DNA from 4 places in the Streptomyces sp. NPDC001348 genome. Region 4 is predicted to be linked to each of the others. Evidence: predicted binding sites of a transcription regulator. Region 4 holds the regulator's gene; each other region holds the start of a gene.
The links. Region 4 encodes HrcA, which represses chaperone genes, less so after heat shock. Its sites were predicted from a motif close to TTNGCACTCNGNNNNNCNGAGTGCNAA; they were not measured.
Positions count from the first base shown of each region.

Region 1 (5,489 bases), on a different contig from region 4:
CGACTCGGCGAGCGCGTTGTCCCAGCACTGACCGGTGCGGCCGACGGACAGGCGGACGCCGAACTCCGTTGCCAGAGAGGCGAATTGCTGACTGGTGTACTGACATCCGCGATCCGAGTGAAAGATCACCGGGCGGGCGGGGCGACGTCGACGGCAGGCGGATGTGAGAGCGTCCGCGACCAGTTCGGTCCGCAGGTGGTCGGCGGTGGACCAGCCGACCACGCGGCGGGAGGCGATGTCGATGACGGTGGCCAGATACAACCAGCCCTCCTCGGTCGGGATGTAGGTGATGTCACCGCACCAGCGGGTGTCGAGGGCGTCTTGGGCGGGAGCGAAGTCGCGGACGACGAGGTCGGGCCGGGACGCCGCCCGCGGGTCGGGAATCGTCGTCAGCCGCCGCCGTCTGCGGTGCCGGCCCTGCAGCCCGGCGTCGCGCATCAGTCTGGCGATGCGGCGGCGTCCGCAGTCCTCGCCCTGCCGTTGCAGGACTGCGTGGATGCGCGGGGCTCCGTAGGTCCCAGGGGAGTCGTCATGAACCTCGCTGATCTTCTCGGTCAGCTCGGCATCGCGGACCGCTCGCGGACCCAGCTTGCCGCTGCGGCGGGCGTAGAAGGCGGCTCGGGAGACCTTCAGCAGTTCACACGCGCGCTTGACGTTGTGACCGTCTCGCTTCTCCGCCTCGATGAACGGGTGCACCGTCACCGGGTCTCCTTCGCGAAGAAAGCCGTGGCCCGCTTGAGGATCTCCACGTCCTCGCGCAGGCGGCGGTTCTCCCGCCGCAGCGCGGCCAGCTCCTCGCGTTCGCTGCTGGTCAGGCCGTCGCGCTCGCCCGCGTCGACCTCGGCCTGGCTGACCCACAACCGCACCGCCGTCTCGGTCAGGTCGAAATCTTTGGCGACCTGGCCGACCGAGCGGTCACCGCGCCGGCACAGCTCGACGATCTCGGCCTTGAACTCCGGCGTGAACGAACGACGAGGCCGAGGCTTCTTCTTCCCCATGCTCTCCATGATGGACATCCTTCCGGGGCAGAACCCCTGATCTCGGATGTCCGTCAAAGCGGATCAAGCCCACAAAACGCTTGCCGCCATGCGCCAGACGCAGCCAGGGCAACTCGACTCCCGGGCATGGGCGGAGATCCTGTCTTTTCTGCGTGATTCGGTGCGCGACCTGGAACAGACGATCGTCATGGTCACCCATGACCCGGTGGCTGCTTCCTATACGGACCGTGTGCTCTTCCTGGCCGACGGCCGGATCGTCGACGAACTCACGCAGCCCACTACGGACGTGGTCCTGGACCGTGTGAAGCGCTTCGACGCCTACACTCGCGCCAACTGACTGGCAGCAGGACGAAATAGGACGCATTGCCCGCGTGCCGTACGCAACATCACCACCCGCAGATTCCGGCTGATGATGCCCATGCTCGCCGTGGTCCTCGGACACCGGAGGCATGGGGAAGACATCGCAGTCGACGGCCCGCGATCCTCGTCGCCATCCACCCCCGCCCCGCGGGGTTAACCACCGGCGAGCGCACCATCATCCTCGCCGCCCCCGTCCGCGAACGCCTGACCAGCTATCTCACCCACCGCAACCAACGCTGGCCCGCGAGCACCAACGCCCACCCGTTCATCCACGTGCGATCCGCCAACGGCACCACACGCCTCGGCTCCGCCTGGATCTCCGGCGGCGGCCGTTGCAGGCAGGCCAGGTCGCAAGAGTTCAGCTGTGACGATCTTCCATGCAAGGCTTCGTAGGTCACAACGGTCTGTATGGCCTTGGTGTCGGGGTTCGCCTTCTCGAAGGCTGCGTTCAGCGCGCGGACGCTGTCCGCGTTGTAGCCGGCCTGTTGCATGAATAGTGCGTGCAGGTTCCAGTGCCACTGCCCTTGCGCCGGTGTGGGTGCTTCTGGTGACGCTGCAGCAGGGAAGCGCGACCGCGGCGCCTGAGGCGAGAGTTGTGGCGAGCAGTTCTCGGCGGGACGGTGCGGCGGCTGGGGCGTCTCTCGTGATCGCGTCCGCAAGCTCGGCAACAGCCGACGGTGATCATTCCTGCCGGGATCCGCGTTCACGGGATGAGTGGACGAAACAAACTAAATCGGGCAGTTTTTCGGGGAGAAATTTTTGGCGGGCCGCGTCATCCGAGTCCGTCGCTGATCGGGTTAGCGGCCCGCCTCGAGCGCCACGAGTGACGCCCAGGGAGCACTGGCGGACCACTTCACAAGCCCAGACACCAGCACTTTTTGGAATCTTACGGCCTCACGGTGAAGCGGGTCGTGCGTAGTAACTACTCATCTTGCGATGTATAGCCAGCTTCGGGCGCGAAGCCTTGGGAGCGCAGCCCGCAAGCTTGCACTCGATCATGTCGAGTGCTAATCATTCGTTTAGCACTCGACATGCTTGAGTGCTAAACGGGACCGGTCGGTGAGGTCCAACCTGGCCATTGGCTAGCCAGGTTGCTTGGCCATCCGTCGCGGGCGCAGACGCGGTCCGTACAGGTCTGAGGCCCTGACCAGCGTTCAGGGCCTAATTTGCAGGAAGGACTGCACATGGCCAAGATCATCGCGTTCGACGAGGAGGCGCGGCGCGGCCTCGAGCGCGGCATGAACCAGCTCGCGGACGCCGTGAAGGTGACGCTCGGCCCCAAGGGCCGCAACGTCGTCCTCGAGAAGAAGTGGGGCGCCCCCACGATCACCAACGATGGTGTCTCCATCGCCAAGGAGATCGAGCTCGAGGACCCGTACGAGAAGATCGGCGCCGAGCTGGTCAAGGAAGTCGCCAAGAAGACGGACGACGTCGCCGGTGACGGTACGACCACCGCGACCGTTCTCGCCCAGGCCCTGGTCCGCGAGGGCCTGCGCAACGTGGCCGCCGGCGCCAACCCGATGGCCCTCAAGCGCGGTATCGAGAAGGCCGTCGAGGCCGTCTCCGGTGCCCTGCTGGAGCAGGCGAAGGATGTCGAGACCAAGGAGCAGATCGCCTCCACGGCCTCCATCTCCGCCGCCGACACCCAGATCGGCGAGCTCATCGCCGAGGCCATGGACAAGGTCGGCAAGGAAGGCGTCATCACCGTCGAGGAGTCCCAGACCTTCGGTCTGGAGCTGGAGCTCACCGAGGGTATGCGCTTCGACAAGGGCTACATCTCGGCGCACTTCGCGACTGATCTGGAGCGTATGGAGGCCGTCCTCGACGACCCGTACATCCTGATCGCCAACTCCAAGATCTCCTCGGTCAAGGACCTGCTCCCGCTGCTGGAGAAGGTCATGCAGTCGGGCAAGCCGCTGCTGATCATCGCCGAGGACGTCGAGGGCGAGGCCCTGTCGACCCTGGTCGTCAACAAGATCCGCGGCACCTTCAAGTCCGTCGCCGTCAAGGCCCCGGGCTTCGGCGACCGCCGCAAGGCCATGCTCGTCGACATCGCCATCCTCACGGGCGGCGAGGTCATCTCCGAGGAGGTCGGCCTCAAGCTGGAGAACGCCACCCTCGACCTGCTGGGCAAGGCCCGCAAGGTGGTCATCACCAAGGACGAGACCACCATCGTCGACGGTGCCGGCGCCAGCGACCAGGTCGCGGGCCGCGTGAACCAGATCCGCGCCGAGATCGAGAACAGCGACTCGGACTACGACCGCGAGAAGCTGCAGGAGCGCCTGGCGAAGCTCGCCGGCGGTGTCGCGGTCATCAAGGCCGGTGCCGCCACCGAGGTGGAGCTCAAGGAGCGCAAGCACCGCATCGAGGACGCCGTCCGCAACGCCAAGGCGGCGGTCGAGGAGGGCATCGTCGCCGGTGGTGGCGTGGCCCTGCTGCAGGCCTCCCAGGTCTTCGAGAAGCTGGAGCTCGAGGGTGACGAGGCGACCGGCGCCAACGCCGTGCGCATCGCGCTCGAGGCCCCGCTGAAGCAGATCGCCGTCAACGCCGGCCTCGAGGGCGGCGTCGTGGTGGAGAAGGTCCGCAACCTCACCCCGGGTCACGGCCTGAACGCCGCGACCGGCGAGTACGTCGACCTGGTCAAGGAAGGCATCATCGACCCGGCGAAGGTCACGCGCTCTGCCCTGCAGAACGCCGCCTCCATCGCCGCGCTCTTCCTCACCACCGAGGCCGTCATCGCCGACAAGCCGGAGAAGGCCGCCGCGCCCGCCGGCGGCGGCATGCCGGGCGGTGACATGGACTTCTGAGCTGCGGGTCGATGCCTCACGAAGGGGCTGTGTTCCTGCCTTCCGGCAGGGACACAGCCCTCTGAAGTCGTCGTCGCTCCGTGCCCGTTGACGGACGGCTAGGTAGGCAAGAACGGTCGAGGTCACGCCAGGCAGGACTGACAGCACGAGAGCGGCCAGGACGCACCGGGCTACGACCGGACCAGACAGGCCAGCAGTCATGCCGGTGAAGCTGATACCAGAAACCGCTATATTACGCGATCTTCAAAAGAAAGTTGAGGAAGAACTACAGTAGCCGCGGTCGAGCAGTGCAGAGGCGGGGAAGGGCGACGAAACCTCCCAGCTGCACCGTGGGCGAATCTGGGATGCCCGGCGTGCCCTGGAGCCCATGCCGCCTCACCGGATCCTGCCGCCGGACGCGGACCGCATGTATATGGAGCTGGGCCCGACTGACGCGGACACGCTGGTGGTGTCCTGGCACACGGACGCCCTTGAGGCCCTGGCGGCCTACCCGTACGAAGCCGCGGCCCTGCTGTAGCTGGCCCTGAAGCAGGCGGAGGTGCTCCGGCCCGACGGCCCGAAGATCAGCAACTTCGGGCTGGCGCTGATTCTCGTGCCGCTCGACTTCCTGACCGTCGGCGAGGTCCTTGAGTGCGTCGAGCGGCTCACGGCACGAGGTTTCCTCGAGCGCGCGGGCGAGGACAGCGTCTGGATCGACCCCGTTGCTATTCGCCTGATCGACCGGCGCGACCTGCCAGCCCGGTTCCGCATGGACTGGAACGCGGCGAAGGCCAGCGCACCCGTCCCGGGGCCCCCTGCAAAGCCTGAGCCGGAGGCGTCCTCTCCGTGACCGGGCCGCATGTCACAAGCCGCGGCGGGTACAGCGCCTTCCAGTGCGCCGGGCGGTTCTCAGTCACGGAAGACGGTTTGCCGCCGAAGATCGGCACTCACCGGGCGATGACTGTTCGGGCCGGCGAAAGCGCGGGTACCGTCGCAGCCATGACGACGCATCAGGGGGAGGAAGCGGCCGCCGGCCGGGCCGTCCACGAGGAGGAAGCCGCACGGCGGGCGCTGAAGGCTCAGCTGTCGTGGGACGACCCGGAACAGGAGCCCGGCAAGCCATGTCCGTGCGGGAGTTCGGATGGGCTGCACGGCGAGACATGTGACTGTGAGGACGGCGCGGTCCTGATCCACGCCATGCGCCTGCCGGGCAGCACTGAGGACGTCACTGTGTGGGAGGACACCTTCGCCTGCACCCACGGCTGCAACGAGTACACGGAGACGGTGACGCTGCCCGACGCGCCCTGGGGCGTACGAGAGCAGGCGGTGGACCGGCGCGGCCTGC
Region 1 covers NZ_JBSFIK010000014.1:55,845-61,333, forward strand. Annotated here, with positions in the region: gene ACWC21_RS16955 (IS3 family transposase) at 1-702, opposite strand, end outside; gene ACWC21_RS16960 (transposase) at 699-1,007, opposite strand; partial or broken gene ACWC21_RS16965 (ABC transporter ATP-binding protein) at 1,105-1,335, shown strand; gene ACWC21_RS16970 (hypothetical protein) at 1,571-1,849, opposite strand; gene groL (chaperonin GroEL) at 2,543-4,165, shown strand; gene ACWC21_RS16980 (hypothetical protein) at 4,533-4,682, shown strand; gene ACWC21_RS16985 (hypothetical protein) at 4,704-4,994, shown strand; gene ACWC21_RS16990 (hypothetical protein) at 5,144-5,489, shown strand, end outside.
Region 1: a site for HrcA is predicted at 2,378-2,404, ahead of groL (chaperonin GroEL). Genes of this name have one in related genera too.

Region 2 (5,489 bases), on a different contig from region 4:
AAGGAACCGGAGGTGCACGCCCTGACCGCGCTCCTGGAGTTCCAGACCGCCCGCGCCCCCGCCCGCACCGGCCCCGACGGTGCCCCCGTCCTCCTCAGGGACCAGAACCGCCGCCGCTGGAACCGGATGCTCATCGCCCGCGGCGTCGCGGCACTCGGCCGCGCCGAGGCCGCCGCCACCGGGGCGCCCGGGCCGTACACCCTCCAAGCGGCGATCGCGGCCTGCCACGCACACGCGCACTCCTACGAGGAGACCGACTGGGCGGCCATCGCGACCCTCTACGACCTGCTATCGGCCCGCGGCCCGTCCCCGGTCGTGGAGCTGAACCGCGCGGTCGCCGTCTCCATGGCGCGCGGCCCGGCCCCGGCCCTGGAGATCGTGGACCGGCTGGCCGCCGATCCCGCCCTGCGCGACTACCACCTGCTCCCCAGCGTCCGCGGCGACCTGCTGGCCCGCCTCGGCCGCGGGGCGGAGGCACGCGCGGAGTTCGTCCGGGCGGCGGGACTCGCCCGCAACGCGCGGGAACGGGAGCTGCTGGCCGCCCGGGCGGCCGAGCTCGGCCCGTGACCGGCGTTCCACGGATGATCGCACTCGGCGGGCACGGCGGTCAGCGCGAGCAGCGGCCAGTGGACGAACACGTCGTACGACAACGGCGTGGCACCGAGGCCGAGTGGGTACGTCGCGACGGGCACGGCCGGCGCCGCCGCCCCGAAGGCCCCGGCACCGGCCCTGTCCTCCCCGCGGACCACGGCCAGGCAGCAGCCGCTCAGCCGTTCGCGGGTGCCCCGAGCAGCATCGTCGGGGCACCCGCGACGCGGGTGAGGAACACGGTGGCCGAGCCCGGACCCTGCGGCTTGACCTTCCGCCGCAGCTCCTCCGGCTCCACCGCAGACCCGCGCTTCTTCACGGTCAGGACCCCGACTCCCCGCTCTCGCAGCAACGCCTTCAACTTCTTCACGTTGAAGGGAAGTTGGTCGGTGATCTCGTACGCGGACGCATACGGGGTCGGCCGCAGCCCGTCCGCCGTCACATAGGCGATGGTCGGGTCGATCAGCCCGCCGCCCACCTCCTCGGCGACCTCCGCCACCAGGTGCGCGCGGATGACGGCGCCATCGGGCTCGTACAGGTACCGGCCCACGGACCGCACGCCGGGGTCCGGCAGCCCGCGGGAGAGCAGGGACCGCGGTCCGGGCAGCAGGGTCGCCCGCACGGCGCCCGGCGCTCCCGTCCCGAACCACAGCACCGCCTCCTTCACGTCACCGCCGTCGGAGATCCACTCCGCCTCGGCCTGTGCGGGAACCGTCTCGTGCGGGATGCCGGGCGCGATCTTCAGGGCCGCCACCCGGGAGGCGGACGCGACGCCCACGGCCCACGACAGGGGCGGCGAGTACGCCTCCGGATCGAAGACCCGGCCCCGGCCGCCCCGCCGCGCGGGGTCCACGAACACGGCGTCGTACGCGGACGTGTCCACCTCCGTCACGTCGGCCTCCCGCACCTCGATCAGCTCGGCCAGCCCCAGCGCCTCCGCGTTGGCGCGGGCCACCGCCGCGGTCACCGGATCCCGGTCCACCGCGAGCACCCGGATCCCGGCGCGGGCGAGGGCGAGCGCGTCGCCGCCGATGCCGCAGCACAGGTCGGCGACGGAGGTGACGCCCAGGTCCCGCAGCCGGCGCGCCCGGTACTCGGCCACCGCCGCCCGGGTGGACTGCTCGACCCCGTTGGGGGTGAAGAACATCCGCCGCGCGTCCTCGGCGGCGAACTTCGCCGCCGCCCGCTGCCGCAGCCGGGCCTGGCCGAGGGCGGCCGAGACCAGGTCGGCGGGGTGGTCGCGGCGCAGCCGGGTGGCGACGGCGAGTTCGTCGGCCGGGGCCGTGCCGTGCACCTCGTCGAGGAGGGCGCGGCCCTCGGGGGTGAGCAGGGAGCGGAAGGCGAGCAGGTCGTTCACCGGGTCATTGTGGGCCAGTCGGTGGATGGTGCGCCCGCGGCGGCGGTGTCGGGCCGGTTCGGGGCCGGGGCTCTGCCAGGATCCGGCACCATGCGACTAGTAGTACAAAATGACAAAAATGGTGCGCGATGGAGGCGAGTGGCCACGAGGCGGCCGGCCACTCGGAGCGGCCTGGTCGCGCTCGCCGTGGCCGCCGTCGTCTCCGGTGGCGCCGTCTCCGGCTGCTCGGCGCCGGGCACGGCCCCGCACTCGGCCCCGGACGTCCGGCCCGCCCCCGGCCAGCAACGCGTGCAGGGGCCCGCCGAAGCGCTGGACTCCTACGCCTCCCGGCTGCGCACCTCCCGCGCCGCCCTGGCCGCCGCCGCCCGGCGCTGGGGCCTGGAGGGCGTCCCGCTCACACCCCCGGCACCCCCCGCCCACAAGCCGAGGATCACCGCCCGCGACGGATTCGAGGTCGACGGCCAGGAGGAGCTGGACCTGCCGCCCGTCTTCACCACGATCCCCACCAAGCAGAAGGTCGTCTTCCTCACCATCGACGACGGCGCCGAGAAGGACCCGGCGTTCCTGCGCATGATGAGCGACCTGAAGATCCCCTACACCGCGTTCCTCAGCAACTACCTGGTCGAGGACGACTACGGGTACTTCCGGAAGATGCAGGCCAAGGGCATCACCCTCAACAACCACACCCTCACCCACCCCTACCTGCCCGGTCTGTCCTACGACCAGCAGCGCGACGAGATCTGCGGCATGCAGCGGATCATGCGCGAGCAGTTCGGCCGGAGCCCGACCGTCTTCCGCCCGCCCTACGGCAACTACAACCGCGACACCCTTCTCGCGGCCAAGTCCTGCGGCATCAAGTACGCGCCCATCTGGGACGAGGAGGTCTACGTCGACCACTGGGAGTACCGGGAGGACGACCAGAGCCTGCACCCCGGCGACATCGTCCTGACCCACTTCCGGGGGTGGGACGACTGGAACGGCACGATGGTCGACGACATGCGCAGGTTCCTGAACAAGGTCACGGCCGAGGGGTACGCGGTGGCCCGCCTGGAGGACTACCTGTGAGGCGGCGGTGGCGCGGCGCCCGGAAGCATCAGAGCAGTGCACCGGGCGCCCCCCAAAGAGGGCATCCCCGCTGACGCGCCGCACGGCAATTGGCACTCCGCTTGACCGAGTGCTAATCGCAGTCATAGTCTCGGCTCTGGCACTCCCCCCTGGAGAGTGCCAATGACGCGACGGGCAGGTCCGGCACCCGCGACGACGGATCGACCTGGTCGCCACCTCAGACAGTTAACCCCGTGAGATCTCCGAAGGGGGAGGTCGGATCGTGACGACCACCAGCTCCAAGGTTGCCATCAAGCCGCTCGAGGACCGCATCGTGGTCCAGCCGCTGGACGCCGAGCAGACCACGGCCTCTGGCCTGGTCATCCCGGACACCGCCAAGGAGAAGCCCCAGGAGGGCGTCGTCCTGGCCGTGGGCCCGGGCCGCTTCGAGGACGGCAACCGTCTTCCGCTCGACGTCTCCGTCGGCGACGTCGTGCTCTACAGCAAGTACGGCGGCACCGAGGTGAAGTACAACAACGAGGAGTACCTCGTCCTCTCGGCCCGCGACGTGCTCGCGATCATCGAGAAGTAATCACCTCGAGCTTCACCGCTTCGAGCTGCGCCCCCGGCCCCCGCGACCGTTAACAAGCCGGGCGCCGGGGGCGCAGTCCGTTTCACCGACCGTATTTTTTTGCACCCTAGATTTCCCGAGAGGGCTACGCTCCCATGGCGAAGATCCTGAAGTTCGACGAGGACGCCCGTCGCGCCCTCGAGCGCGGCGTCAACAAGCTCGCCGACACGGTGAAGGTGACGATCGGCCCCAAGGGCCGCAACGTCGTCATCGACAAGAAGTTCGGCGCCCCGACCATCACCAACGACGGTGTCACCATCGCCCGTGAGGTGGAGATCGAGGACCCGTACGAGAACCTCGGCGCCCAGCTGGTGAAGGAGGTGGCGACCAAGACCAACGACATCGCGGGTGACGGTACGACCACCGCCACCGTGCTCGCCCAGGCGCTCGTGCGCGAGGGCCTGAAGAACGTCGCCGCCGGCGCCTCCCCGGCCGCCCTCAAGAAGGGCATCGACGCCGCGGTCAAGGCCGTCTCGGACGACCTGCTCGCCTCGGCCCGGCCGATCGACGAGAAGTCCGACATCGCCGCCGTCGCCGCGCTGTCCGCCCAGGACCAGCAGGTCGGCGAGCTCATCGCCGAGGCGATGGACAAGGTCGGCAAGGACGGTGTCATCACCGTCGAGGAGTCCAACACCTTCGGTCTGGAGCTGGACTTCACCGAGGGCATGGCCTTCGACAAGGGCTACCTGTCGCCGTACTTCGTGACGGACCAGGAGCGCATGGAGGCCGTCCTCGACGACCCGTACATCCTGATCCACCAGGGCAAGATCTCCGCCATCGCGGACATGCTGCCGCTGCTCGAGAAGGTCATCCAGGCCGGCGCCTCGAAGCCGCTGCTGATCATCGCCGAGGACGTCGACGGCGAGGCCCTGTCGACCCTGGTCGTCAACAAGATCCGCGGCACCTTCAACGCCGTCGCCGTCAAGGCCCCCGGCTTCGGCGACCGCCGCAAGGCCATGCTGCAGGACATCGCCGTCCTCACCGGCGGCACCGTCATCTCCGAGGAGGTCGGCCTCAAGCTCGACCAGGTCGGCCTGGACGTGCTGGGCTCCGCCCGCCGCGTCACCGTCACCAAGGACGACACCACGATCGTCGACGGCGCCGGCAAGTCCGAGGACGTGCAGGGCCGCGTCGGCCAGATCAAGGCCGAGATCGAGAACACCGACTCCGACTGGGACCGCGAGAAGCTCCAGGAGCGCCTCGCGAAGCTGGCCGGCGGCGTGTGCGTGATCAAGGTCGGCGCCGCCACCGAGGTGGAGCTGAAGGAGAAGAAGCACCGTCTGGAGGACGCCATCTCCGCGACCCGCGCCGCGGTCGAGGAGGGCATCGTCTCCGGTGGTGGCTCCGCGCTCGTCCACGCCGTCAAGGTCCTCGAGGGCAACCTCGACAAGTCCGGCGACGAGGCCACCGGTGTCGCGGTCGTCCGCCGTGCCGCCGTCGAGCCGCTGCGCTGGATCGCGGAGAACGCCGGCCTCGAGGGCTACGTCATCGTCTCCAAGGTCGCCGAGCTCGAGAAGGGCAACGGCTACAACGCCGCCACCGGCGAGTACGGCGACCTGGTCAAGGCCGGCGTCATCGACCCGGTCAAGGTCACCCGCTCCGCCCTGGAGAACGCCGCCTCCATCGCCTCCCTCCTGCTGACGACCGAGACCCTGGTCGTCGAGAAGAAGGAAGAGGAAGAGCCGGCCGCGGCGGGCCACGGCCACGGCCACGCCCACTGACGCACCGTCGGTAGCACCCAAGGCCTTCGGGCCGTGAGCGAGGCCCGGCACCCCGGAAGGGGTGCCGGGCCTTCGCCGTGCCTGACTGCCTCGGTTACTCGCGGACCTCAGTGTCAACGGGAGCATGCGCGTCACCGCTGCCGCGAGA
Region 2 covers NZ_JBSFIK010000037.1:51,445-56,933, forward strand. Annotated here, with positions in the region: gene ACWC21_RS31085 (RNA polymerase sigma factor) at 1-567, shown strand, start outside; gene ACWC21_RS31090 (class I SAM-dependent methyltransferase) at 767-1,945, opposite strand; gene ACWC21_RS31095 (polysaccharide deacetylase family protein) at 2,036-3,010, shown strand; gene groES (co-chaperone GroES) at 3,273-3,581, shown strand; gene groL (chaperonin GroEL) at 3,716-5,341, shown strand.
Region 2: a site for HrcA is predicted at 3,100-3,126, ahead of groES (co-chaperone GroES). Genes of this name have one in related genera too.

Region 3 (5,489 bases), on a different contig from region 4:
CGGCGCACACCCAGAGCGCGTTCGCGTCCGGCCCGATGGCCGACAGCCCGGACACCAGTCCGCCGCCACCCCGCTTGGCGTGCAGCGAACCGTCCTCGCGGACTTCGTACGAAACCGGGCCGCGATTGGACGCGACCAGCACCTCAGCACCGTGCGTGGAAGCCATGAGTCTCAACCTAGCCCGGCCCGGAAACGCTCAAACGTACGGTTCCCTCGCTGGCGGAGTGACACCGGCGGGATGTCGGCGGGATGTCGACGGGATCCGGCCGGGGTACGGCCGGGGTACGGCCGGGGTCAGGCCACGCGGCGCGCGGCGTACTCCGCGATCTCCGCCATCGGCGGCCGTTCCTCCGTGTCCACGGAGTAGGTGCGCGGCTCGAAGCCCTCCTCGCCCCGCTCGAACTGGGTGAGCGAGGGCCGTACGAGGTGGCCGCGGGCCAGGCGCAGCTGGGCGGTGCGGTAGATGGCGGCGGCCATCCGGCCGAGTGCCTGCCCGTCCTGGTGGCGGTGCTTGCGCACCCCCACGTCCACCTGGGCCAGGGCGTTCAGGCCCACCAGGTGCAGCGCGTCGACCAGCATGCCCAGCTCCACCCCGTATCCGACGGGGAAGGGCAGCTGCTCCAGGAGCGAGCGGCGGGCCGCGTACTCACCGCCGAGCGGCTGCACGAATCCGGCCAGCTGCGGCCAGTGCATGTTGAGCAGCGGGCGGGCCATCAGCTCGGTGACCCGGCCGCCCTGGCCCGACGCGCCCGCGAGCGGACGGTCGTACATGCCCTTCACCAGGTCCACTTCCGGGTCGGTCAGCAGCGGGCCGACGATCCCCGAGACGAAGTCGGAGGAGAAGTCCTTCAGGTCGGCGTCGATGAAGCAGACGATGTCCCCGTGGGTGACGAGGAGCGAACGCCACAGCACCTCGCCCTTGCCGGGCACGGCCGGTATCCGCGGCAGGACGTCGTCGCGGTGGACGACCCGGGCGCCCGCCGCGGCGGCCACCTCGGAGGTGCGGTCGGTGGACCCCGAGTCGACGACCACGATCTCGTCGACGAGCGGGACCTGCTGCATGAGGTCGTGGCGGACGATCGCGACGATGTCGCCGACCGTCTCCTCCTCGTTGAGTGCCGGCAGCACGACACTGACCGACTGGCCCGTGCGCTGCTTGGCGGCCAGGATCTGGTGGAGCGGGCGATCGGTCACGGACCAGGAGCGGGTGCTCAGCCAGCGCTCGACTTCTTCCAGCACGGTGTGCGGCTCCTCACTGTTGTCTCGCGCTTCGGACGACTATCTCAACTGTCCCGGCCTTCGGTTACAGTCTTGAACAACGCCGATGACCATCGCATGTCCGGGGTCACCGCCGTTCACAACCGCATACCGCTCATCCAGAGGGGCAGAGGGACACGGCCCGATGAAGCCCCGGCAACCCTCCAGTCGGTTCTCGTAGATCAGTTGGATCAGTTGAATCAGTCCTGATCGTTCCGCGAGGCTCCCGGCTAGGGAAGGTGCCAAATCCGTCTCACGGCGAGATGCGTCGTGAGGAAGATGAGGAGAAAGGGCCTCGCCTCACATGGCTGTGCAGACTGCTGAAAGCACCACCGACTCCACCGTAGACCTCGGCCCCGCCGCCGCTCTGAGCTGCCGCGAGTGCGGCCACCGGGTGCCGCTCGGACCGGTCTTCGCCTGCGAGGAGTGTTTCGGCCCGCTCGAGATCGCGTACGACTTCTCGGCCTACGACACCGAGGAGCTCCGCAAGCGGATCGAGGCGGGACCCGCGAACATCTGGCGCTACGCACCCCTGCTGCCCGTCCCGGCGGACGTGGCGACCAAGCCGAACATCAACCCCGGCTGGACCAAGCTCGTGCAGGCCGACAACCTCGCCCGTGAGCTCGGCATCGAGGCGTCGAAGCTGTATGTGAAGGACGACTCGGGCAACCCGACGCACTCCTTCAAGGACCGCGTGGTCGCGCAGGCGCTGGAGGCGGCGCGCGCCTTCGGTTTCACCACCCTGTCCTGCTCCTCCACCGGCAACCTGGCCGGCGCGGTGGGTGCCGCGGCGGCCCGGGCCGGCTTCCGCTCCTGCGTGTTCATCCCGCACGACCTGGAGCAGGGCAAGGTCGTCATGGCCGCGGTCTACGGCGGTGAGCTCGTCGGCATCGAGGGCAACTACGACGACGTGAACCGCTTCTGCTCCGAGCTGATCGGCGACCCGGCCGGCGAGGGCTGGGGCTTCGTCAACGTCAATCTGCGGCCCTACTACGCCGAGGGGTCCAAGACCCTGGCGTACGAGATCTGCGAGCAGCTCGGCTGGCGGCTCCCGGACCAGATCGTGGTCCCGATCGCCTCCGGCTCCCAGCTCACCAAGATCGACAAGGGGCTGCAGGAGCTGGTGAAGCTCGGTCTCGTCGAGGACCGGCCGTACAAGATCTTCGGCGCCCAGGCCGAGGGCTGCTCGCCGGTGTCGACCGCGTTCAAGGCGGGCCACGACGTGGTGCGCCCGCAGAAGCCGAACACCATCGCCAAGTCCCTCGCCATCGGCAACCCGGCGGACGGGCCGTACGTCCTGGACATCGCGCGCCGCACCGGCGGGGCGGTGGAGGACGTGACGGACGAGCAGGTGGTGGACGCCATCAAGCTGCTGGCCCGCACGGAGGGGATCTTCGCGGAGACGGCGGGCGGCGTGACGGTGGGTGTCACGCGCAAGCTGGTCGAGAGCGGCGTCCTCGACCCGGCCAAGACGACCGTCGTCCTCAACACGGGCGACGGGCTGAAGACGCTGGACGCGGTGGCGGGCACCGGCCTGACCGCCACGATCCGTCCCAACCTGGACTCGTTCCGAGAGGCCGGCCTCGCGTAGTACGCGCTGGCCCTGCTTACCCGACCGGAGGTCACACCCGTATGAGCGTCACCGTTCGCATCCCCACCATCCTGCGCACCTACACGGGCGGCCGGGCGGAGGTCCAGGCCGAGGGCGCGACCCTCGGCGAGGTCATCTCCGACCTGGAGAAGAACCACACCGGGATCGCCGCCCGGGTCCTGGACGACCAGGGCAAGCTGCGCCGCTTCGTCAACGTGTACGTCAACGACGACGACGTGCGCTTCGAGCAGGGGCTGGAGACCGCGACTCCGGACGGCGCGGGCGTCTCCATCATTCCGGCCGTCGCCGGCGGCTGACCGAATGACCGAACATTACCTTCGGTAACAGCGATTACCGAGGGTTCATCGAATTGCCCCCGCCGTACGAGAAACGGAGGGGGCAATTCAGTGCGGTTGAGCGCGGTACAGTTGGGGAACGCGCTCCCGGAACGCGGGTCGGGGGCCCTGGATTCGTGCCGCACACCCGACAAGAAGTAGCCAAAGTGTGCGAGTCTTTTGCGCCTTATGTGCCCTTTGCCGGGTCCGAATTGCCCTGAATTCAGCCGAATTTTTGGCAGATTCCCGACCGGCGACGTCCAGATTTCTCGTCCGATTGACCTGTTGCAGACGGCAGTTGGACAGATACATTCAGCCGCGGTCGACGCGTTCCGGCGCACGCCCCCAGTCCATGGGGGGTGAGGTCTGACCCGGATCCGCGAAGTGTGGATCTGTGCAAGGGCCAGTAATAGGGGAGTTAGGCATGGCTCAGGGCACCGTCAAGTGGTTCAACGCGGAGAAGGGGTACGGCTTCATCGCGGTCGACGGTGGTGCGGATGTTTTCGTCCACTACAGTGCGATCCAGATGGACGGTTACCGCACCCTGGAAGAGGGTCAGCGGGTCGATTTCGAGATCTCGCAGGGACAGAAGGGGCCGCAGGCGGACATGGTCCGGCTCGCGACCAGCTGAAGCACGCGCCGACTGCGACGACGTTCTTCTGTGCATCTTCGAAGGGCCCGTACCCCCCGGGGTACGGGCCCTTCGGCCTGTCCGGACGCCCGTGGAGCCCGCTGTTCACCTGGGTATCCGCTCGAGCCGCTTGCACTCGGCATGGGCGAGTGCTAATCATTGGCGTTAGCACTCTGAAGGTGAGAGTGACAGCGAAGGACCGGGTCGGTGAGGCCCGCAGACCACGTGGGGCAAGGAACCACGGGGTCCGCGAGCCGTCCGTCGCGGGCGCGGGCGCGGTCCGAAGGAATCACCCCCAGTCCTGGAGGGACCACTTCACATGGCCAAGATCATCGCGTTCGACGAGGAGGCGCGGCGCGGCCTCGAGCGCGGCATGAACCAGCTCGCGGACGCCGTGAAGGTGACGCTCGGCCCCAAGGGCCGCAACGTCGTCCTCGAGAAGAAGTGGGGCGCGCCCACGATCACCAACGACGGCGTCTCCATCGCCAAGGAGATCGAGCTCGAGGACCCGTACGAGAAGATCGGCGCCGAGCTGGTCAAGGAAGTCGCCAAGAAGACGGACGACGTCGCCGGTGACGGTACGACCACGGCGACCGTCCTGGCCCAGGCGCTGGTCCGCGAGGGCCTGCGCAACGTGGCCGCCGGTGCCAACCCGATGGCCCTGAAGCGCGGTATCGAGAAGGCCGTCGAGGCCGTCTCCGCCGCCCTGCTGGAGCAGGCGAAGGACGTCGAGACCAAGGAGCAGATCGCCTCCACGGCCTCCATCTCCGCCGCCGACACCCAGATCGGCGAGCTCATCGCCGAGGCCATGGACAAGGTCGGCAAGGAAGGCGTCATCACCGTCGAGGAGTCCCAGACCTTCGGTCTGGAGCTGGAGCTCACCGAGGGTATGCGCTTCGACAAGGGCTACATCTCGGCGTACTTCGCCACCGACATGGAGCGTATGGAGGCCGTCCTCGACGACCCGTACATCCTGATCGCCAACTCCAAGATCTCCGCGGTCAAGGACCTGCTCCCGCTCCTGGAGAAGGTCATGCAGTCGGGCAAGCCGCTGCTGATCATCGCCGAGGACGTCGAGGGCGAGGCCCTGTCGACCCTGGTCGTCAACAAGATCCGCGGCACCTTCAAGTCCGTCGCCGTCAAGGCCCCGGGCTTCGGCGACCGCCGCAAGGCCATGCTCGGCGACATCGCCATCCTCACGGGCGGCGAGGTCATCTCCGAGGAGGTCGGTCTCAAGCTGGAGAACGCCACCCTCGACCTGCTGGGCAAGGCCCGCAAGGTGGTCATCACCAAGGACGAGACCACCATCGTCGACGGTGCCGGCTCCTCCGACCAGGTCAACGGCCGCGTGAACCAGATCCGCGCCGAGATCGAGAACAGCGACTCCGACTACGACCGCGAGAAGCTCCAGGAGCGCCTGGCCAAGCTCGCGGGCGGCGTGGCCGTCATCAAGGCCGGTGCCGCCACCGAGGTCGAGCTCAAGGAGCGCAAGCACCGCATCGAGGACGCCGTCCGCAACGCCAAGGCGGCCGTCGAGGAGGGCATCGTCGCCGGTGGTGGCGTGGCCCTGCTGCAGGCCTCCCAGGTCTTCGAGAAGCTGGAGCTCGAGGGTGACGAGGCGACCGGCGCCAACGCCGTGAAGCTCGCCCTGGAGGCCCCGCTCAAGCAGATCGCC
Region 3 covers NZ_JBSFIK010000008.1:220,454-225,942, reverse strand. Annotated here, with positions in the region: gene ACWC21_RS11695 (alpha,alpha-trehalose-phosphate synthase (UDP-forming)) at 1-166, opposite strand, end outside; gene ACWC21_RS11690 (glucosyl-3-phosphoglycerate synthase) at 295-1,239, opposite strand; SAM riboswitch class I at 1,370-1,543, shown strand; gene thrC (threonine synthase) at 1,562-2,848, shown strand; gene ACWC21_RS11680 (ubiquitin-like small modifier protein 1) at 2,890-3,165, shown strand; gene ACWC21_RS11675 (cold-shock protein) at 3,608-3,814, shown strand; gene groL (chaperonin GroEL) at 4,134-5,489, shown strand, end outside.
Region 3: a site for HrcA is predicted at 3,944-3,970, ahead of groL (chaperonin GroEL). Genes of this name have one in related genera too.

Region 4 (5,489 bases):
TCACGGACCTGGGCGATCAGCGAGAGGAGGCCGGTGCCGCTGCCGTCCGCCTCCGGGACGTCCCGGTGGGTGCCCTGGTGGCCGCCGGCCTCCATGCCCTGCGCGATGACCGCGTCGGCACCGGCCCGCTCCACCGCGAGGGCCTCCTCCGCGGTGGTCGCGGTGACCAGGGTGAGGGTTCCGGCACGGCGCAGGGAGTCGAGCACGTCCCGGCTCGGGACGCCGAAGTGGAAGGACACCACCGGCACCGGGTTGTCCAGGAGCACGGCGAGCTTCGCCTCGTAGCCGTCGTCCCGGCCGCTGTCCGGGTCGCCGAGCTCGGTCTCGTACCAGGCGGCCTCGCCGGCCAGCTGGTGGGCGTACATCTCGAGGGCGCCGGCAGCAGGGGGCGCGGCGTAAGCCGCTCCAGTGGAGCCGGTGCTTGCACCGGGATACTCCGGCTGCGGCATGAAGACGTTCACGCCGAAGGGGCCGCCGGTCAGGCTCCGCAGCTGCTTGATCTCCTGGTACACCCCGTCGGCGGTCTTGTACCCGGCGGCGAGGAAACCGAGCCCGCCGGCCTCGGACACGGCGGCGGCGAGCTGGGGTACGGAGACACCGCCCGCCATGGGGGCCTGCACGATCGGGTGAGGGAAGAGATCGGTCAGTGCGGAGGACATGGAGCGCATGTTGTCACGTCCTCCGAACAAGTCCGAAACCGGGCTTCCCCTGGCATACGCCAGGGGAAGATCTCGGTGCTGGCCAGGGAAAATCAGCCCGTCTGGGGGTGCCCCCTCTGGGGGAGTTCGAGGACGAGGCCGTTCAGGCCGAAGCCGGGGTCTGGGGGCGGCAGCCCCCAGCCACGGTCACCGCCCGTTGAACGCGTCCTTCAACCGCGAGAACAACCCCTGCTGCCCCGGCTGGAACTGCCCCTGGGGGCGTTCCTCGCCGCGCAGCTTGGCCAGCTCGCGCAGCAGCCGCTCCTGCTCGGGGTCGAGCTTGGTCGGGGTCTGGACCTCGACGTGGACGATGAGGTCTCCGCGGCCGCCGCCGCGCAGGTGGGTGACGCCCCGGTTGTGCAGCGGGATCGACTGGCCGGACTGGGTGCCCGGGCGGATGTCGACCTCCTCCATGCCGTCCAGCGTCTCCAGCGGCACCTTGGTGCCGAGGCACGCCGCGGTCATCGGGATGGTGACCGTGCAGTGCAGGTCGTCGCCGCGCCGCTGGAAGGTGGAGTGCGGCAGCTCGTGGATCTCCACGTACAGGTCACCGGCGGGACCGCCGCCGGGGCCGACCTCGCCCTCGCCCGCGAGCTGGATCCGGGTGCCGTTGTCGACACCGGCCGGGATCTTCACCGTCAGGGTGCGGCGCGAGCGGACCCGGCCGTCACCGGCGCACTCGGGGCACGGGGTCGGCACGACGGTGCCGAAGCCCTGGCACTGCGGGCAGGGCCGCGAGGTCATGACCTGGCCCAGGAAGGACCGGGTGACCTGGGAGACCTCACCGCGGCCGCGGCACATGTCACAGGTCTGGGCGGTCGTGCCCGGGGCGGCGCCCTCACCGTTGCAGGTGTTGCAGACGACCGCCGTGTCGACCTGGATGTCCTTGGTCGTGCCGAAGGCCGCCTCGTCCAGCTCGACCTCGATCCGGATCATCGCGTCCTGGCCGCGCCGGGTGCGCGAGCGCGGGCCGCGCTGGGACGCCGTACCGAAGAACGCGTCCATGATGTCGGAGAAGTTGCCGAACCCACCGGCCCCGAAGCCGCCCGCGCCGGCGCCGCCGGCCTGCGAGAGCGGGTCGCCGCCGAGGTCGTAGACCTGCTTCTTCTGCGGGTCCGACAGCACCTCGTAAGCGGCGTTGATCTCCTTGAACCGCTCCTGGGTCTTCGGATCCGGGTTGACGTCCGGGTGCAGCTCGCGCGCGAGCCGCCGGAAGGCCTTCTTGATCTCTTCCTGCGACGCGTCGCGGCGCACGCCGAGGACGGCGTAGTAGTCCGTGGCCACCTACGACTCCGCCAGGATCTGTCCGACGTACCGTGCCACCGCTCGTACCGCTCCCATCGTTCCCGGGTAATCCATGCGGGTCGGTCCGACCACGCCGAGCTTGGCGACTGCCTCGCCGCCCGAACCGTAACCGACCGACACCACGGACGTGGAGTTGAGTCCCTCATGGGCGTTCTCGTGGCCGATGCGCACGGTCACGCCCGAATCCTTCGCCTCGCCGAGGAGCTTGAGCAGGACGACCTGCTCCTCCAGAGCCTCGAGCACCGGCCGGATGGTGAGGGGAAAGTCATGTCCGAAGCGGGTGAGATTGGCGGTACCGCCGATCATCAGCCGCTCCTCGTTCTCCTCGACCAGCGTCTCCAGCAGAGTGGAGAGCACCGTCGAGACCGTACCGCGGTCCTCCGCGTCGAATCCCTCGGGGAGGTCTTCGACCAGCCGCGGCACGTCGGTGAACCGGCGGCCCGCCACCCGGCTGTTGAGCCGCGCGCGCAGGTCCGCCAGTGAAGTCTCCCCGAAGGGCGCCGGGCAGTCGACCATCCGCTGCTCGACCCGGCCGGTGTCCGTGATCAGCACGAGCATCAGGCGCGCCGGGGCGAGCGAGAGCAGCTCCACGTGCCGCACGGTCGAACGGGTCAGCGAGGGGTACTGCACAACCGCGACCTGCCGGGTCAGCTGCGCGAGCAGCCGCACCGTGCGGGCCACGACGTCGTCGAGGTCGACGGCGCCGTCGAGGAAGTTCTGGATCGCCCGCCGCTCGGGGGCGGTCATCGGCTTGACGCCCGCGAGCTTGTCGACGAAGAGCCGGTAACCCTTGTCGGTGGGGATGCGCCCCGCGCTGGTGTGCGGCTGCGCGATGTACCCCTCGTCCTCCAGGGCCGCCATGTCGTTGCGCACGGTGGCCGGGGAGACCCCGAGGCTGTGCCGCTCGGTGAGCGCCTTGGAGCCGACGGGCTCCTCGGTGCCGACGTAGTCCTGGACGATGGCGCGCAGCACCTGAAGTCTGCGTTCACTCAGCATCCGCGCACACCTCCAGAAAAGCGTCCCCTGCGGCCTTCGGGCCCTTTGTCTGGCACTCTGCGCTCGCGAGTGCCAGCATCCCGGCCCAGTGTACGGCCGTGGGGTACACCCCGGGCAAGGCCGGTCCGCGCCGCCGTGCCCGCGTACGGTCGTCCCCGTTAGCGTCGCGGTATGACGGTGACTTGGGAAGAGCTGGGATGGCAGCGGGTGGCCCCCGGGGTCGGGCGGTGCCGGCTGCCTGGCTGGGACTGCACGGTGGGACTGGTCCTCGGCGAGGGTACGGCGCTCGTGGTGGACGCCGGGTCGAGTCTCGCCGAGGGCGCACGGCTGCGCGCGCAGGCGCAGGAGCTGACCGGCCGCCGTGTGACTCATCTCGCGCTCACCCACCCCCACTTCGACCATGTGTTCGGCGCGGCGGCCTTCGCGGGCGCGGAGGTGTTCGCGGCGGTGGGCATGGACGCGGTGCTCGCGTACGAGCGTGCGGAGCTGCGCCTGGACGCCGTGCGCAACGGACTTCCGGAGGCGGAGGCGGACCAGGCGGTGGACGCGCTTCCCGCCCCCCGGCACCTCGTGTCCGGCGAGTGGACCCTCGACCTGGGCGGCGGCCGGCAGGCGCTGCTGGCCAACGTCGGTCCGGGGCACACCGCCCACGACCTGGCCGTGCTGGTCCCCGGGGAACCGGAGGTGGTCTTCTGCGGCGACCTGGTCGAGGAGTCCGGCGAACCGCAGGCCGGCCCCGACGCCGTGCCGTCCCACTGGCCCGCCGCCCTCGACCGGCTGCTCGACCTCGGCGGCGAGGACGCGCTGTACGTGCCCGGTCACGGAGCGGTGGTGGACGCGGCGTTCGTGCGGCGGCAGCGCGACGAGCTGGCGGCGCGTTTCGGCGTGTCGCCCTGATGGCGGTACGGGTTCTCCTATCGTCATCGGAATGCGCCCACCCGTCTCCCGCCGCCACCCTTCCAACGAGGGCCCTTCGGGCCCGCGCCCTCGTGTGTACTCCGCCGATCTGACCCCTCCCTGGAAGAAGCCGAAGCCCGTCCCGGAGGTCCCGGCGGAGCCCGGCCTCGTGGTCGAGGAGCCCGGCACCGGCTTCTGCGGCGCGGTGATCCGCTGCGAGGCGGGCACGGTCACCCTGGAGGACCGCTTCGGCAAGCATCGGGTGTTCCCGCTGGAGCCGGGCGGGTTCCTGCTGGAGGGCAGGGTGGTCACGCTGGTGCGGCCGTCGTCCGCGGCGCCGGTACGTCCCACCCGTACCGCCTCCGGTTCGGTCGCCGTCCCCGGGGCACGCGCGCGTGTGGCCCGCGCCGGGCGGATCTACGTCGAGGGCCGGCACGACGCGGAACTGGTCGAGAAGGTGTGGGGCGACGACCTGCGCATCGAGGGCGTGGTCGTGGAGTACCTGGGCGGCGTGGACGACCTGCCGGCGATCGTGGCCGAGTTCGGGCCGGGGCCGGACGCGCGGCTGGGGGTGCTGGTGGACCACCTGGTGCCGGGGTCGAAGGAGTGGCGGATCGCGGAGTCCGTGACGAGTGAGCACGCGCTGGTCGTGGGTCACCCGTACATCGACATCTGGGAGGCGGTGAAGCCGTCCTCGGTGGGGATCGAGGCGTGGCCCCGGGTTCCGCACGGTCAGGACTGGAAGACCGGCGTGTGCCGGGCGCTGGGCTGGCCGTCGGAGAACACCGGGGCGGTGTGGCAGGCGATCCTGAAGCGGGTGGGGTCCTACAAGGACCTGGAGCCGGCGCTGCTGGGGAGGGTGGAGGAGCTGATCGACTTCGTCACGGGTAGCGGTGGGGCCTGACGTCGGGATAGGTACCGAACTCGCTGGTGTCCAATTCGAGCTCCAGATCCTCCAGCGGCAGCGGCGCCCCGAACTTGGTGATCTGCTGCCTCTGGTAGTCGGCGTTCTCCCCCTTCCCGACGGGCCTCGTCAGCAGGACGCACTGCGCCATGATCGGGTCCACGATGAGGTAGGCGGGCACCTCGCCGGCGGCGTAGATCGACCGTTTGATCTCGTAGTCCCGCTGGACGCTGGTCTTGGAGACCACCTCGACGACCATCGTGACCAACTGGGACGGCAGCAGACGGCCTGAGTCCGGGGCGACACCGCGTTCCAACACCACAAGATCCGGAATGGGCTCGCTGGTCTCATCGATGATGTCCACGTCCGTCACCTGGAGCCGTTCCCAGCGCTTACGCGGGATCTGGTCCACCACGTCCGCCACGATCCGGTTGTGCACCAGATCGGGAGTGGCCATCATCACGATTTCCCCCCGGAGAAGCTCGGCCTTGATGCCCTCGGGAGGCTCGAACTCCTCGAAGAACTTGGCAATCCCACGCTCGTCCACAGCGGTCATCTCCGTGGCCTCCACATCCGCCGCGTCCTGTCGGCGGCAGCCTACGAACCAGGTTAGGGACCGAACCGGAGTTCCGAGGGGATTCACTCGCCGGAGTGATCAGTCCACCAGATCCCGCACCACCGCATCCGCC
Region 4 covers NZ_JBSFIK010000001.1:251,840-257,328, reverse strand. Annotated here, with positions in the region: gene ACWC21_RS01170 (nitronate monooxygenase) at 1-659, opposite strand, end outside; gene dnaJ (molecular chaperone DnaJ) at 846-1,982, opposite strand; gene hrcA (heat-inducible transcriptional repressor HrcA) at 1,983-2,999, opposite strand; gene ACWC21_RS01155 (MBL fold metallo-hydrolase) at 3,171-3,896, shown strand; gene ACWC21_RS01150 (DUF3097 domain-containing protein) at 3,928-4,800, shown strand; gene ACWC21_RS01145 (Uma2 family endonuclease) at 4,778-5,356, opposite strand; gene hemW (radical SAM family heme chaperone HemW) at 5,456-5,489, opposite strand, start outside.